2 regions of the Oceanobacter sp. 5_MG-2023 genome follow, and region 1 is predicted to be linked to the other one. Evidence: riboswitches for the same ligand, from Rfam matches in the RefSeq annotation. Region 1 holds a riboswitch; the other holds the start of a gene.

Region 1 (8,634 bases):
GCGGCTGGTGCCTGACGCTCGGGTATTGGTGGCCGGAGCGGCAGATGACAGCCGCACTGAGAAGGTCAGTGAAGACAATGGCGAAGGGCTGGAGGATGAGACCCTGTTGCGTGGCAGGCAGGCGGCCTATCAGTCACAGGCAGATTACTACTATCAACTGTCACAGCGACACGTGTATCTGAGTTTGTTGGTGTACCTGGCAGAGGAGCATCAGCGTTTGGCCAGTTATCTTCAGGTTGTGCAACAACAACAGGCGGAGCTGGTACAGTAAAAATCGGAATTATACCGTTATCTTTCTGGTGCTGGTTTTGAAGTTCTTGTTTTGCTTGTTCTGCGATTATTTGTTTGTTGCCCGGGATTGGGGCTATGGGGCTAAGTGCTCTGCAAAGGCATACCGGACCTGTGTGGTATGCCGATGCAGAGCGACCGCCTGTTACTGGCGGTCGGTCAAATCAATAACCCACTATTTGCCAGCTGGCTGGGTGATGGTGATTTCTGGCAGATCCGGCATGTCGATGGTCATTTTTTCGCTTGGAGCCAGGATAAAAGCTTCTCCGGTTACGACCGCTTTATCATTCTGGTTGGTGATGGTGGTGTCGATAACAACCTGGTTACGATCCCGCTTTTCTTTTACCCTCAGTGTCACGGTGACGGTATCTCCAATCATGATCGGGCGTTTGAACTGGGCATTCTGGCCCAGATAAATTGTGCCTGGCCCTGGCAGTTCCATTCCCAAAGCAGCTGAAATCAGAGCGCCGGAGTACATGCCGTGGGCGATTTGGCCTTTGAACTGGGTGGTCGCGGCAAAAACCGGATCAAGGTGGAGAGGGTTGTGGTCACCAGAGACGATGGCAAACAGCTGCAGATCGCGCTCATCAATGGTGTGGGTGCGCTGGCAGCTGTCGCCGATGTTCAGTTCTTCGTAGGTGCGATTGGTGATGGTTTCCATGATATACATCCGATGTCAGAGGTGAAAAATGACCAGTTCTGGTCGTTGGAATATAAGTGGACGGCAAGAGTGTAACGTGAAATCCAGCGCTCAATGCACCATTCACAGGTCATTTGCCATGCTATTGATCAGGATCACTTACTGCTGTTGATCCCGGTAGAGTGGATCAACCCAAGTGGTTTTGTAGCCATGCCAGCAGGTCAGACTGCACTTGCCCGGCATTGGTTTCATTCAGCATTTCATGGCGTCCGCCAGGGTATAACAGCGTGCTGATCTGATCATGGCCGCTGCGATGTAAGGCATGGTCGAGCGCTCGGATACCTCGGCCATATTGACCGACCGGGTCCTGATCGCCAGATAACAATAAGACAGGCAGCTGCGGTGGGATCGATGCCAGTGCGTTCTCCCGGGTGATGTTTGTCAGAGCGGTGAACAGGTTTTGCCAGAAGCCGGCGCTGCAATCAAAGCCGCACAAGGGATCGGTACGGTATTGCTGGCGCTGGTTGGCGTCGCGTGTCAGCCAGTCCCAGCGGCCAGAAGCCTGTTTGATCTGCTGGTTGTATCCGGCAAAGGCCAGTGCCCCGAGTAACGCTGAGGGTTTTTCCGCGGTATGCCAGTGTGCAATGACAGAGGCAACGATGTAACCCAGTTGGCAGCGCCAGCGTGCAGGGTAACCACTGCCCGATAATACCAAGCCTGCCAGACCTTCCACAGGGTGCATCGCTGTTGTTAATACCACAAACGATCCCATGGAGTGACCCAGCAAAATAACCGGGGTCGATTCCGGCAGTGTGGCCAAAGCTATCTGGCGAGCCTGGTTGGCATCGTTGATCAGTTGTTGCCAGCCGGTGCTGGTGTGGTGATGGCCGACGGGCAGGTGGCCGAGCGGCTGACGTTCTCCATGACCTTGGTGATTATGTGCCAGCACAGCGTAACCGGATGCAGCCAGTTTGCGGATCAAGGGTTGATAACGGCGCCAGTGTTCTGCCATGCCGTGATATATCTGGATCAGGGCCGTTGGCTCAGTGCCCGGCATAAACAGCTGGGCAGCAAATGTCTGACCGCTATCACTGGCTATACTGAAAGTATGCGCAGGGCTGACATCGTTCATGAAATATTCCTTTCCGTCGATAGTTGTCCCGGTTCGTGATTGTGTGGCAATCAAAAGCGGGGCGAAATGGTCGTGCAGGCGGCTGCAGGTTGTCTATATTGTACTATCCACGGGCCAGAACGGTATCGAATCGGTAATTCAGTATTGATTTGGGAAACAGTTTTTTGCCTGAAATTCAAAAGATGGTTACAATTCCAGATTCTGACTCACTAATTGTTTATGACGCGCTCCGCATTCTGAGCGTTATCGCGAAATAAACGAGCAGACAACGACGTATAAGAATAACCAATGTTGGGGTGTAAGGGGGCGGTATGAACGAGCAGTTCTTCCAGGAACGCTATCCGGAAAATTATCCAGGCACGATTGATGCCGATAAATACAATTCAGTCATCGAGCTTTTTGATCGCTTTGTGAAAAAATTTGCTGATCGTCCTGCTTTTATGTGCCTGGGACATACGCTGAGCTACCAGGACTTGGATGTATTGAGTGCACAATTTGCCAGCTATCTGCAGCATGAGCTGGGTTTGCAGCCTGGTGAACGTATTGCCATTCAATTGCCAAATATTTTGCAGTACCCCATTGTGGTTTTTGGTGCCATGCGGGCAGGGCTGGTGGTTGTGAACACCAATCCACTCTACACCGAGCGGGAAATGGAGCACCAGTTCAACGACTCTGGAGCCAAGGCGCTGGTGGTGCTGGCTAATATGGCCGACAAGGCCGAAAAGATACTCAGTGATACGGGGATCCAGCACGTTATTGTCACGGAAGTGGCCGATTTGCATCCAGGGTTAAAACGGATGCTGATCAATGGCATGGTGAAGTACGTCAAGAAACAGGTGCCGGACTATCATTTGCCCGGTGCGGTGACATTGCGGGCGGCCCTGGCGAAAGGTACAAAGCGCCCTTGTCAGCCGTATCCGTCTGCCGGCAATGATGTGGCGGTGCTGCAATACACCGGCGGTACCACCGGGGTGGCCAAAGGCGCGATGCTGACGCACCGAAACCTGATCGCCAATATGTTGCAGTGTCATGGCTTGTTTGTGATGGCATTGGATGAAGGGGTGGAGAGGGTGGTAGCACCGCTACCGCTGTACCATATTTACGCCTTTACGGTGCATTGTATGGTGCTGCTTGAAACCGGGAACTGTTCTTTGCTGATTCCCAATCCCAGAGATATTCCAGGGTTTGTCAAAACCCTGCAGCAGCACCGGTTTTCAGCGTTTGTGGGCTTGAATACCCTGTTTGTGGCCATGTGTAATCAGGAAAAATTCCGGCAACTGGATTTTTCTGGCCTTAAATTGACGATCTCCGGTGGCATGGCGTTGACCACAACCGCTGCCGAACAATGGAAAAAAGTCACCGGTAATGATATTGCCGAGGGTTACGGCATGACAGAAACGTCACCGGTAGTGTCGTTTAATCCGCCAGGACATATCCAGCTGGGCAGTATTGGTATGCCGGTGTCGAGTACCCTCTGCATTACCGTGGATGATGATGGCCATGAGTTGCCGTTGGGAGAACGGGGCGAGTTGTGCGTTAAAGGGCCACAGGTCATGAAAGGCTACTGGAAACGGGAAGCGGCGACCGATGAGGCATTTTTGCCAGGGGCTGATGGTTTGCCTGCCCGCGAATGGCTGCGCACTGGGGATATTGCCGTGATCCAGGATGATGGCTATATGCGTATTGTGGATCGCAAGAAAGACATGATTATTGTCTCCGGCTTTAATGTGTATCCGAACGAGGTTGAAGATGTTATTGCCGATCACCCCGAGGTGATGGAAGTGGCTGCTATTGGTGTGCCGGATCTGAAAAGCTCAGAAGCCGTCAAGGTCTTTGTTGTGGTGAAGTCTGAACTCAGTGAGGCGGATTTGCGCCACTGGTGCAAAGAGCGTCTGACCAATTACAAGGTACCTAAATATGTGGAATTCCGTACTGAATTACCAAAAACCAATGTTGGTAAAATACTCCGGCGTGAGCTGAGAGCAGAAGAGCTTGCCCAGTCCCGCTGAAGAAGGTACTCGGCTGGTATGATGGCTAACTAAAAAAGCGGATAAGGGAGAACCCTTATCCGCTTTTTTATGCGGGTCTGAGCCGCGATGGAGGCTTCAGAACGGCTGGCTCAGGACTGGTCCGGGCGTTCTTCCCCAACAATAATCGCTTCATACTGGCTGGTGATCTTATCCAGCTTTACCAGTAATGTTTCAGTCACTTCCTGAATATGTGGCACATCCTTACGCTTGTCGGCACTGTCCTGAAACAGTTTGAACGTCGCTTTGGATGCCATCCAGAAGGATGCAGCGGCTTCCAGCGATGCCGCCAGTTGTGGCGTGGTCAGACGGGAATGCATCAACTCACGCAGGGTGTGATCAAACAGCGCAATGGTGGCGTCGAGATCGTAATGGATCCAGTCGTTGTCATAGCCCCAGTAAATAGCCACACAGTTTCTGGCAATTCGCTGGGATAGCATACGCTGTCTGCCTGCGAGGTAGGCCATTTTGGCGATGTTATCGCCTTCATGTTCTGCCTTGCTGCGGGCAATATCATCACAGAGGGCGAGCAAGCGGTCATTATCTTGCATCAGGTTGCCAACCAGATTGAGGTCTGGCTGTGCCAGAATCTGGGGTTGGTGGATATCCCAAATGGCCTGCGTGTTGGCCAACAGCTTCTGCATCGCTTCGTCGTGATCTTCTTTTTTCAGTTGTTCCAGGCGCTGGTTAAACAGCATGACGCTCACATCGCGCTGGCTGTGGGCCGAACGAGTACTCACCCCTGCGCCAAGCATCAGATGATCTTTCATCATCCTCTGGCTAAGCATGATCAGACTGCCTGTTATAGCCACAACACTATTGGCTCTGTTAGCGGTGTAGTTGTTCTTTTTAGGTCGTTTGATCCAGAAAAACCAGATCAACACAACAATGAAGATCAGAAGCATTTGAATTCCTCCGCGAATTCTCTTCATGTGCCGTTTGGTCTTGACTACCAGGAGGGCTGGCGTTTGCCAACCTGGAGAAATAACAGTCAGGTGGTTTGATTGCTCTACAATGCAGCAAAAAATGATCTTATCGAAGGCCTGAGTCAATGAATGATTTCATCTGAGGTCATTTCGAACGTTAACTTTTTTTGTGGCCTGCCTTCTATCGCAACATGGCGGTATAGGTCTGATTTTTTGTCTAGTACATGACCGACCCTGGTGCAAAATATCACTTTACATCAGGATGAGTAGGCCTGGATTGTTACATGCACCTGAGACGCTGGAATATCCCTGTTGTTTCTCAGGATGGATGTAATGCCTTTTTTTACATATCTTTACTGTATTTTGATACTTGTTGTGTCTCTTGTTGGGCAATGGATTTCTTGTCAGAAACCACCTTGCCAGCGGCGATGTATCGATGCCCAAAAGAACCTTTGCTGCTTACAAGGATAGTGGAATTATTCACCAGTCGGCTTAATTTTGCACGAAATGAGTGCTGGGTCTGATTTTGTAATTATCTTTGGGTGATGTGGTATTTTTCTGCTACCAGTAGCTGTAAAGAAGCTTCAACTGTTTGTTTTTAATTAAAATTTAATAATTTTTATATGTTTTTGTCATATTTTCAGGTTTTTCCGGCTGTTTTATACAGCATCGAAATTAACAGAGTAAGAATTATAATAAGAATAAGACGCCTTTTTGGTTGGTGTTGTCTCGATGTGGGTGTTTTCTGTTGCTGTACTGAGAAGGCAGGGAAATCCTGCCGTGATTGGCGCGGACTGTTTGTGGCGAAGCAAGGCGGGATGACCGGTTGCGTCATGAAATGTCAGTGTTGACTGCTGTGAGGCGATGTGACGCGCATCGCCATAATGAGCGGTAACGCTGTGGCAGGTGATGACAGGTGATGCTGCAAGTGGATGGTAACTGGCTGAACCCCTGAATCGATTCGCTATCGTATGGTTTTTGCTTTGCTGATATAGTCCTGCGCTATCAAACAGGTGTTGGGCTGCTCTGGCGGCTTAACGTAATTGGGAATCCGGTGTGAGTCCGGAACTGTACCCGCAACTGTAATTCTGTGGCCGTGATGGGCCAGGAAAAGTCAGATACCTCCCTGGAATGGTTCTCTGCCCTGTCTCGACTAACGTCGTGCACGGGTGAATGAATGATTCAGTCTCTTGAATTTTGTTCGTGCGGGAAGACACGAACCATCTCCTTTCCCTGTGGATGCACATGTCGGCACGGTGTTGATGGTCTTGCTTCGTACGGCTTACTTTTGTCGGATATCTCCATGGTTGGTTGTTCCGGTCTGGCGGTCAATAAGCTGGTGCTCACGATTGATCAACAGCCGATTCTGAAACAGATCTCTTTTGCGTTAAAGCGTGGCTCGGTACTGGGCGTGCTGGGCCCTAACGGGGCGGGCAAAACCAGTTTGCTGCTGGCGTTGTCCGGTCAGTTGTCTGGCGCCGGTACTGTGTGCTGGCGTGACCAATTGGTCGCGGATTACCGCTTGAGTCAACGGGCGCGGCGGATTGCTGTTGTGCATCAGCTTAATGATACGGTGTTTGCGCTCAGCCTGCGGCAAATGGTACGCATGGGATTATTGCCGCATCAGTCCTGGTTGGGGCGACAGACCCAGGAGGACGACCAATGTATCGAACAAGCGTTAGATCGTGTTGGTCTGGCGACAAAAGCCGATCAGGTGTTTGCCTCTTTGTCTGGTGGTGAACAGCAGCGCGGCTTGATTGCCCGGGCACTGGTGCAACGGGCAGAACTGATTGTGCTCGATGAACCGGTCAATCATCTGGATGTGTATTACCAGCACGATGTGCTGGCTTTGCTGGGGCAATTGGCTCGGGATAACGGCCTGACCGTGGTGATGAGTTTGCACGATCTTAATCTGTCGGCACATTACTGCGACCAGTTGTTGTTATTGGATCATGGCGAACAAGTGGCTTATGGCACACCGTCGCAGGTATTGGAGCCTGGGCGTTTGCAGCAGGTATTTCGTTTGCCTTGTGCGGTACGTCACGATGCCGGAGCGTTGCGGGTCGATTTTTCACCACCAGCACCGATGGCTCAGACCGTCGCTCCGACGGGGCAGGATCAAGCCATATGAGATATCGCTGGATAATCCTGATCGCGGTGGCGTTGTTGTCGCCGTTGGCGGCGTTGTTTTTTGGGTCTGCCGACCTGCCTTTTAATACCGTTTGGCGTTGTCTCGCCGGTTTGCCGGTCGATCCTCTGGACCAATTGATCTTTACTGACCTGCGGTTGCCGCGGGTTGCTGCAGGCGTATTGGTTGGTGCTGGATTGGCCATTGCCGGTGCCTCATTACAGAACGTAACCCGTAACGGCCTTGCCGATCCTTATCTGTTTGGTGTAGTCGCCGGTGCCGGCTTGGGGGCCAGTGTGGTCACCGTGTTGATGGGTACGATGCTGTCACAGCAGCCGTTGCTGGCCTGGCTGCTGGGCTGGTTGCCGGTCGGCACGGCCTTGCCGTTGGCCGCGTTTGGTGGTGCCTTGTTTGCGGTGATGCTGGTTCAGGTTCTGGCTATTACTTCGTTCGCCCGCAGTTCCGAGCAGTTGTTGTTGGGCGGGGTGGCGATTTCGTTGATGCTGGGTTCACTCACCCATTTTATTCTGTTTATCGGTGAGCCTTTTGCTGCCAACAAGGTGCTGTTCTGGCTGATGGGCAGCCTGGGGCGGGTTGAAAGCAGTCAATTATGGCTGTTGTTCCCTGTGGTGTTGGTCAGCAGTGGTGTACTGCTGCTGCTTGGGCGTCATTTTGATGCCATGTTGCTGGGGGATGACAACGCTCGCACGCTGGGAGTGGATGCCGTACGCCTACGGGCGCTGGCACTGGTGATCTGTGCTGCCTTGACCGCTGCAGTCGTGGCGTATTGTGGTGGTATCGGTTTTGTTGGCCTGATGATTCCCCATATTGTGCGACGCTGGCTGGGCGTTACGACCCGAACGCTGATCGCAGGCTGTTTGTTGCTCGGCAGTACCTTTCTGGTTTGGGTGGATGTGATTGCCCGTTCGGCAGTCGCCAGCCAGGAAATTCCCATCGGTATTATTACCTCTGCTTTGGGCAGCGTCTTTTTTCTGTTGGTTATGCGTCAGCGGCTGGCCTGATCAGAGCTGACTGGAGTTTCGTTTATTTATGCATACGGTTTCTTTTGATATTCCAGCACTCGGACAGGCTGGTCAGGCGCAGATACAACAACGGATTGATCAGAAAACCAAACCTCCGGGGGCATTGGGGGCGTTGGAAGTACTGGCCGCCCAACTGGCCCAGATCCAACAACTGGATGGCGGCGACGAGGAAATCCGGATCACCCGGCCAACCATGCTGGTGTTTGCTGCTGACCATGGTATTGCTCGTCATCCCGTCAGTATTGCCCCTCAGGCTGTTACCAGACAAATGGTGCTGAATTTTCTGGCTGGTGGGGCGGCTATCAACTGCTTTTGTCAATCCAGTGATATGGCCTTGCAAGTGATTGATGCCGGAGTGATTCAGCCGCTGGAAGCTGATCATCGGTCACTGTTACGGCGTCGGGTTGGCCCGGGTAGTGCCGATTTTTCGGCCCAGTCAGCCATGACGGC
Region 2 (8,634 bases), on a different contig from region 1:
ATACCCACAACGACTATGTTCAGTTCCTGGCGGAATTTGGTGCTCCAGCGTTTGCCGTGATGCTGGGCGTGGTGTTGGTCTCTTTATGGCGAGCAATCCGCGCGATGAGTGTCCGGCGTAATGAATTACTTAAAGGTGCCGGGTTTGGCGCTACCATGGGAATCATTGCCATAGGGATACATTCTGCGGTCGACTTCAACCTGCAAATACCCGCCAATGCCTATATGTTTATGTTTTTACTGGCAATGGCTAATATTGCGCGCTGGGCAGAGCATGGCCCTCGGGCGCACTCCAGCGTTCAAAGAACACCCAAACGCGCCAAACACCATGTCACACACGCCACAACAGAGACACCCAACCCATGAAAGTACAAGCCAGACTCTTGCGCCTTGAGACCAACCAGCAAGGACGTGATTTTGTTGTTGGTGATATCCATGGTCATGTCTCAAAACTGATGGGCCAACTTGATCAGTTGCAGTTTAACCCGGACTCAGATCGGGTGATCTGTGTTGGCGACCTGATTGATCGTGGCCCGGAATCACCTCAGGCACTGGCTTTGCTGGATCAACCCTGGTTTTATTCTGTATTGGGCAACCATGAATACCTGATGGTCTGTGCGATGAAATACAAGCACAGCGAACATCGCATGACCTGGCTGACTCACGGTGGCGACTGGATCGCCCAGACCTCCCCAAATGACTGGCCAGCCTGGTTTGAGACGATCGAACAGCTGCCTCTGGCAATCGAGGTCTCAGGGAAGTCTGGCACTCGTTACGGCATTATTCATGCTGAATATCCCTTCACCCACTGGGATGATCTGGAACAGCTGGATGCCGATGAAGCACTACGGACTATCTGGTCACGCACACAATTCCAGCAGCGCTCTGAGCATGTCATTGACGGCATTGATGTGGTTATTCATGGCCATAACATCAGTGATGGCGAGCTGCACCTGGGCAACCGGATATACATTGAACCAGGGGTTTATCAAGGTAAGGATTTTATTATCAAGGAGCTGTAAGTCCGAAGCGCTCGAAGCCACAGACCCACAGACCCACAGACCCACAGACCCACAGACCCACAGACCCACAGACCCACAGACACTGTACCCAGCACTCAGCCTGGAAGTGATTTGTTACGCGCTTCCGGCTGCTGTTTCATCAATACCAGCACCAGCAAAACCGCAGGAATCCCCAATGCAGCGGCGATAATAAAAAAGTCACTGTAACCCCAGCCATCAACAACCCAACCCGAAAAGCCACTGATAAACTTGCCCGGCAAGGTCATCAGCGAACTGAACAAGGCATATTGCGTTGCGGTATAACTCTTGTTTGCCAGGCTGGAGAGGTAAGCCACGAAGGCGGTACTGGCAATCCCTCCGCTGAGATTATCAGCACTGATGACTACTGCCAGCCAACTGAGTGGCGGGCGACTGCCATCCCAGGTCATGGCCATCACAGCAAACAACAGGTTAGTACTCGCTACCAGGATTGCACCTAGCAGCAAGGGCCGGTACATGCCCCACTTGACAACCATAACACCACAGACACCCGACCCGACCACTGTCATCACAAAACCAAAAATTTTGGCGATACGGGCAATGTCTGATTTGCTGTACCCCATATCCAGATAAAACGGATTGGCCATCACCCCCATGGTGATATCACTCAAACGAAAAACGGCGATAAACGACAGAATCAGCAACGCAAACCAGCCATTACGTTGGAAGAACTCCAGCAACGGGCAAATCACCGCTCCCAGCAGCCAGCGCTGCCAGGCCGGACGTTGCATCAGATGCATAGGACGCCCGATCAAACGATCGATCAACTCAGCGTCCATGCGGCCACGTTGCTCTGCATCCAGGTGGTTGGGTTCGTCGCACCAGAACGTGGCGGCAATCCCCACCAGCATCAACGCTGCCATACCGATATAAGACCAGCTCCAGCTGTACCAGTCCGCCAAATACAAGGCTCCGGCTCCGGAAAACAGCAAGGCCACCCGATAGCCAAAAATATAACTGGCCGACATGGCACCCTGATACTCATCGTCAACCGCTTCAATCCGGTACGCATCCAGCGCCACATCCTGGGTCGAAGAGGCAAACGCCACCAAGAGAGCAGAGGCCGCAATCCACCATAAATCCGTATGCGGGTCGAGCAGGCTCATCCACAACAAACCGCTGGCAATCCCTGCCTGCCCAACCAGAATCCAGCTGCGTCGCTGCCCAAGCCAACGGCTCAGCAAGGGGATACTGACGCGATCCACGACCGGTGCCCAGAATACCTTGATCGAGTAGGTCATACCGATCCAGGCAAAAAAGCCGATGGTCGTGCGCTCCACTTCCGCATCCCGCAACCAGGCTGTCAGGGTCGAAAACACCAACAAAAATGGCAGCCCGGCACCAAAACCCAACAAGGCAATCGCCAGTACCGGCTTACGGGTGTAAATTTTCCGGGCATCACGCCACCAGCCGAAAAAAGACGTCGAGGTCGTGGCAGAGTCCAGGCTGGATTGAACAGAAGAGCGATCCGTTACCTTACGGTCAGACATCAGTCTTTGAAATTCTTGAACGCCAGCGGCATCTCGATGGAATCGTCATTACGAAACAGTGCCATCACCGCTTGCAAATCATCTCGCGCCTTACCTTGTACCCGCACCATCTCTCCCTGAATCGATGCCTGCACTTTTAATTTGCTGTCTTTGACAATCTTGACCATTTTACGAGCCAGGTCCTTGTCGATACCCTGACGCAAGGTCGCGATCATTTTGACCTGCTTGCCTGCACCGGCCAGATCGCCATATTCCAGGCAGCTGACCTTGATCTTGCGCTTGATCAAAGAGCTTTCCAGCATGGGTTTCATCTGCTCGATCTGGAATTCCTCATTAGCCGTCAAGGTGACAGCAAAATCTTTTAACTCAAAGCTGGCATTAACCCCTTTAAAATCAAACCGAGTGGACAATTCCCGATTGGCCTGATCAACGGCATTCTGGGCTTCGTGTTTATCCACTTCGGAAACGACATCAAACGATGGCATTGGGCTTCTCCTGTCAATAACCTGTCAATAAATATATACAGTCATAAGGGGGCATCTATTTAATCCGGTGCTCACTCTGGGCTACCGGATGGTTTCGAATCACGAAGCCGACTTGCAGGCCTGACGGGTCAAGTCAAAAGTCGGCGACACCGAGTCGAGATCATCCGGCAGCCCCCGAAGGGCGCGGGTTGCCGCCGTCCAGTGCGGTGTTGACGAATTTGAAAAGGACTCGTCATTTCGCTGCATTCGTCGCCTTGCTCTGAACAACGGCAACACTCGCGCAGAGACGTGCAGGATTAAATGGATGCCCCCATAAGCATGGCAATAAGCCGGACTGTATACCTCTGTCAGCACTGAAAAGCAAAAGTCATCCGCCCGCTCTGGCTCCAGCTCATCAAGCGACTTATAATCCTGCCATGACATTATCCATCGGCCTGCTTGGCCTGGGTGCCATTGGCACCGTCATGGCCAGCTACTGGCGTCAGCACCGTCTTTATGTGCTTGGCCGCTCACCACAATCCCCGACAATGGCCACCCCGCCGTTGGAACGTACCCTGCAATACGGGCCAGATATTCGTGCGAGTCATCCTGAATGGCCAGAGACCCTGACCCTGTCACTGCCACCATGGAACCATCAGCGGCTGGACTGGCTGGTGATCACCACCAAAGCCGGTGACACCCTGGATGCCCTGTTACCTTATGCCAGCGAACTGCATCAGGTTGACCGCATTTTGCTGCTACAAAACGGTATGGGCCAGCATGAACAAGTCGCTCACTGGCTCAAAGAACAAGGGCAGAGCTGCGAGCTCTGGCACGGCATCTCCACCGACGGCGCTTACCGCCTGGAAAACAACAGCGTCATATATGCCGGACTGGGCGATGTCTGGATTGGTCTGCCTTCCGCACAGGCAAATGGATTACCGCGACAGAACACCAGCCGCTTGCCTCATACCCAGGTTGTCTCGGATATTCTTACACGGCAACGACAAAAGCTGGCAATTAACGCAGTGATCAATCCCCTGACCGCCTGCTACCGCTGCCTCAATGGCGCATTAATCAGCAACCCTGAATACCGTACGCCGCTACACTCGTTGGCCATCGAGATAGAACAGCTGTATCAACATCAAGGCTGGCCATTACCAGATCAACTGCCAGAGCAGGTAACACAGATTGCCCTGTCGACAGCGGATAACCGCTCATCCAGCCTGCAAGACGTACTGGCCAACCGCCCAACCGAGCTGGATCATATTTGTGGCTATCTCTTGGCCCAGGCCAGCGCGGCAAAAATCGATTTGCCCTTAACCCGGGCATTAATGGATCAGCTTAATATCCGCAGCGGTCTCCCCACCTAGGGACGCCCTTCCCTGCTTACAGGCAAACCACGGCCACAGACGGCGCCTGACTCGACGATTTTACTTTGCAATTCTTGACGCCTGCTATTACCACCGCTACTCTGCGCCCAGAATCAGGTGCCCATGGGCTGAATCATTCAGCCTCGGGTTAAACGGGAAGACCGGTGATGTAAAAACATAAACCGGCGCTGCCCCCGCAACGGTGATCGACCCATTCAATAACAGGTTCCTGCCCATACAGGACACCAGCCACTGCCGAGCCAGCCAACAGGCACCGGTGGGAAGGCGTTATGAACGAGCAGCATCTGCTCAGGTCGTCAGCCCGGATACCGGCCTGTTTTTATCAACCGACGTTGCGGAGGGCAGCGGGAGGGATTTGTGCCAATCGCCAATCGCCGCCCCGGCGATGTCTTCCGCCATCGGCGGAAGCAATGATTGCTTGCCTGGTCTGCTCCCCCTGCTCTTGCCGTTATATTCTGACCCGGTACTCAGGACTTCCATGACATTACGTTTGCCCTTCTGGTGTTATGCCTTTCGCAAGCCGTTGTCTTGCCACCTCCAACAGGCAAGGACACCATCATTGCTGTCGAGCCTGATGTTGAGCCTGTTATTGTCTGCCCCTGCCAGTTTTGCCGATTCGGTAACCCCGACACACAACGATGATACAAACGATACGCCGGTCGCCGATGATGAGCTGGTTGTCTATGGCCATCAAGAACCCGCCGCAGACACCAGCTACCGACTCTACGATCAGCAAGCCCTGGCGGCGGGTTATCAGAACCTGGGGGAATTTCTAAGCCGTATCAACGGCCTGCAGGTGCAATCCCTGGGGGGGCTGGGCGACCCGGTACTGATTTCCATGCAAGGAGCTGATGCCAAACAAACCCGCTTACTGATCGATGGCGTTGACGTAACCACAGGTCAATACGGCCAGTACGATCTTAATGCCATCCCGCTGGCTTCCATTGAGCGAGTCGATGTCCTGACCAGCGGCAGCGATGCCGACGACAATGGCCTGATCAGTGATGAAGCGATCGGCGGTACCATCAACATCGTGACCCGTCGCAGCCCATCCAATACCAGCAGCAGGCCTACCCAACTATCCGCCGCAGCTGGCAGCTACGGTACGGCGACCCTGAATCTGCAACAACCGTTACGGACTCAGCCTCACAGCACTACAGATTTATTGATCGACCACCAACAAAGCGACAACAATTACCGCTACCCGGTAAGCAGTCCGGAAGACACTAGCCAACCAGCCGGACAACAACAAGCACTCAACAATGCCGCCTATCGTCGCGACCGCCTGACACTGAAACATCAGCAACCCGGCCTGTTTGCCAGCCTGTACTGGCAAGATGAATCCAAACAACTGCCACAGTATTATCGCAACTCCTCGAGTAACCGCTCCCGGCTGGACAGCAAGCAACTGGGCGTACAACTGTCGGGCAACTGGGGACAAGATTTTCGTCAGCACTGGCAACTCTGGCACTCGCTGAACCGCCAGGCATTTTACGATCCAACCGCGGTATTCGGTTATGTCGACAGCAACAACCGTTATCGCTACCAACACAGTGAAGCCAAACTTGGCAGCCAGGTACAATGGCATGCCTGGGATTTGGGCAGCAGTATCAAGATAAGCCAGCAGAGCTATCGCAGCCGCTACCTGATTGACAGCGACAGCGGTGATTGTGACTCCCTCAGCAGCCGCTGCGACCAATATTCCTGGCTGCGACAAGTACAACTGAGTGGTCGGGCACAATGGCAAAACAGCGACAGTACACGCCAGTTCAGTCTCAGTAGCAGCCACCACCAGCAAAACAGCCTGTTGCAAACCAGCGCTACCGATAGCAGCGACAGCGACAACACCCATCAGCAGCAGTCCTGGACCTCCGGGTTGGTCAGCCTGAAACAATACTGGCTCAGCGATACCGGCAACGGCCAGCTGCAACTAAGCTGGAAACAGGCACTCAGAATACCCAGTTTGTATGAACGCTTCGGCAACCGCGGCCTGACCCGGGGCAACGACGACCTTCAACCAGAGCAAAGCCAAACACTGTCGTTAAACATCAGCTGGAGCGGAGACTGGCAACAACGTCCCCAGCAGCTCAGCCTCAACCTGTTCCACCGCCAACTGGAAAACGCCATCGTCGCCGTGTATGACCCCTCAACCGGGGCTGGTCGCTATGAAAATACCAGTGATGCCACCATGGCCGGGCTGGAATGGCAGCTGCACAGTCAGCTCAACCGCCCTGTGACCGCAGCACCCGCAACAGAGAGCCTGGGGATGTGGCAATTGCAGCTGGCAGGCAGCCATTACCAAAGCCAGAGCAGCAGCGATATCGTTGGCTTTGATAACAAATACTTGCCCGGCATCTATCACCTGCGGCTGATTGCCGGATTACTCTGGCAATCCTCCATGACCACCCGGCACCACAGTATCGATTTCCATGCCGAGCTGGCTGACGACCTCTACCTCGACCGCTACAACAGCGTACCCGGGGATCAACGTCGCCTCTGGAACATCCATTACCGCTATCAATGGCCAGTGCCATCCAGACCGTCACTACTGCCGACCCACGCCGGTTTGCGGATTAACAACCTGTTTAATCACAGTTTTAACGACTTCAGTGGGCGCCCGGCTCGTGGCCGGGAATGGACACTGTACCTGAGCTACTCGCTTTGAATATTCATATCACCAGCAACCAACAAGTTTGCCAAACGACACCCAAGGAATTTTGTTATGCCTAACCGTCTGCCTGATCACCCAACAACATTATCCCGCACCTGTTTGTCCCCGTTCAGCACCGCCGGACTGCTTCTCTCTGCGACCCTGATGCTGAGTGGCTGTGCCGGTGACGACGACGACGCCCAACCCATTGCAGAAGGAGCCTATGCGGTACAAACCACCGCTGCCGACTACAGCAGTGGCCATGTTGCCATCGGTAATATCACTGGCGACCGCAGCGTCCAGCAACAATTATTCAGCGACACCAACACCAACTACACCATCACCAGCGAAGCCAACTGGCTATACCGGATTGGCCAATATTACGTCGATACCATCAGCCGCTACGATGCCACCGCCAGCCTCAGCAGCCCGGAATGGACCTACACCACCAACGATGATGGCGACAGCAGCGCCAACGTCTATACCCTGGTACATCAGGACGACCAATACGGCTGGCTGATGCGCTACGGCGCGGAAACAGCTTGGAAAGTCGACACCACCGCCAGCAGCGAAGACGACTTCAAGGTCGACACCATCGACTTGTCCGATTACAGCGTCAGCGGTTACAGCACCACACCGGGGATGGTCGATGCCGCCATCGACAACAGCCAACTGTTTGTTCTGACCCAGCGTTACGGCTATGACGGCAACAACACCGCCTACGTCGTGGTGTACGACCTCGACACCCTTATTGAAATTGATACTGACACCAGCACCGATGGCCTGAAAGGCATTCCTCTGACCGTGACCAACCCCACCAGCATGGAACTGCTTAATGGCCAGCTGTATATCGCTGCCCGTGGTGACTACGACGACAATAGCGGCGGCGTCGATGTCATCGATACCACCACCTATGCGATCAGCAATATCATCGATGGCACCACCTTCGCCGAGTTGAACGACACCAGCGTCTCACCGGCACAGTACTACCATGTCAAAGACATCACCGTTGTCAGCGAAGACAAGGCCTACGTCAATATCAATGTTGAAGCCGGATGGAGCACTGTTGCCAGCTACCTGTATGAAATCAGCCCCAACAGCAGCAGCGACCCGGTTGCCATTGATATCAACAGCCTGATGGCCAGCAACGTCAGCGACCCGGAAGACAGCTATACCCTCGGCGATATCACCCTGGATGAAAACCAGCGCCTGTGGGTCGGTATCACCAACGCTACCCAGCCTGGCCTGCTGGTGCTGGATACCGACACCAACAGTGTCAACGGTGACTTTATCAACCTCGATCTGGTACCTGCCTCAATCACCTTCCTGACGGATGAAGTGTCCGAGTAATACCTTTTGTCTGAGCCGTGGGGGCCGGCGCTGCCCGTACCCCACATCCCTCACATCCCTCACTCCCCAAAACCCCAGCCATATCCATCCGTGCCCGCTACCTGCACCCTTTTCTCCCTGGTGACCTGCTCTGTCCCTGCCCAAACCGGCCCTGTCCGTATCCTTTGACGGTATCCATCAGGCCCACACATCAAGACCACAAAAGTCACTACCGCCAATATGGCCA

The links. Region 1 has a riboswitch for cobalamin ahead of Q4551_RS01750 (ABC transporter ATP-binding protein). Riboswitches for the same ligand answer to the same signal wherever they lie in the genome.
Region 2: it holds a riboswitch for cobalamin, as region 1 does, so the genes downstream of both, Q4551_RS03340 (TonB-dependent siderophore receptor) here and Q4551_RS01750 (ABC transporter ATP-binding protein) in region 1, are expected to answer to the same signal.

Annotation. Positions count from the first base shown of each region.
Region 1 is NZ_JAUORS010000002.1:26,905-35,538, forward strand. It holds gene Q4551_RS01725 (hypothetical protein) at 1-271, shown strand, start outside; gene Q4551_RS01730 (MaoC/PaaZ C-terminal domain-containing protein) at 464-949, opposite strand; gene Q4551_RS01735 (alpha/beta fold hydrolase) at 1,116-2,060, opposite strand; gene Q4551_RS01740 (AMP-binding protein) at 2,372-4,069, shown strand; gene Q4551_RS01745 (type IV pili methyl-accepting chemotaxis transducer N-terminal domain-containing protein) at 4,180-4,992, opposite strand; cobalamin riboswitch at 6,008-6,158, shown strand; gene Q4551_RS01750 (ABC transporter ATP-binding protein) at 6,317-7,144, shown strand; gene Q4551_RS01755 (iron ABC transporter permease) at 7,141-8,163, shown strand; gene cobT (nicotinate-nucleotide--dimethylbenzimidazole phosphoribosyltransferase) at 8,192-8,634, shown strand, end outside.
Region 2 is NZ_JAUORS010000003.1:73,876-82,509, reverse strand. It holds gene Q4551_RS03365 (O-antigen ligase) at 1-365, shown strand, start outside; gene Q4551_RS03360 (metallophosphoesterase) at 362-1,021, shown strand; gene Q4551_RS03355 (AmpG family muropeptide MFS transporter) at 1,117-2,550, opposite strand; gene Q4551_RS03350 (YajQ family cyclic di-GMP-binding protein) at 2,550-3,035, opposite strand; gene Q4551_RS03345 (ketopantoate reductase family protein) at 3,452-4,387, shown strand; cobalamin riboswitch at 4,486-4,740, shown strand; gene Q4551_RS03340 (TonB-dependent siderophore receptor) at 4,887-7,073, shown strand; gene Q4551_RS03335 (hypothetical protein) at 7,131-8,408, shown strand.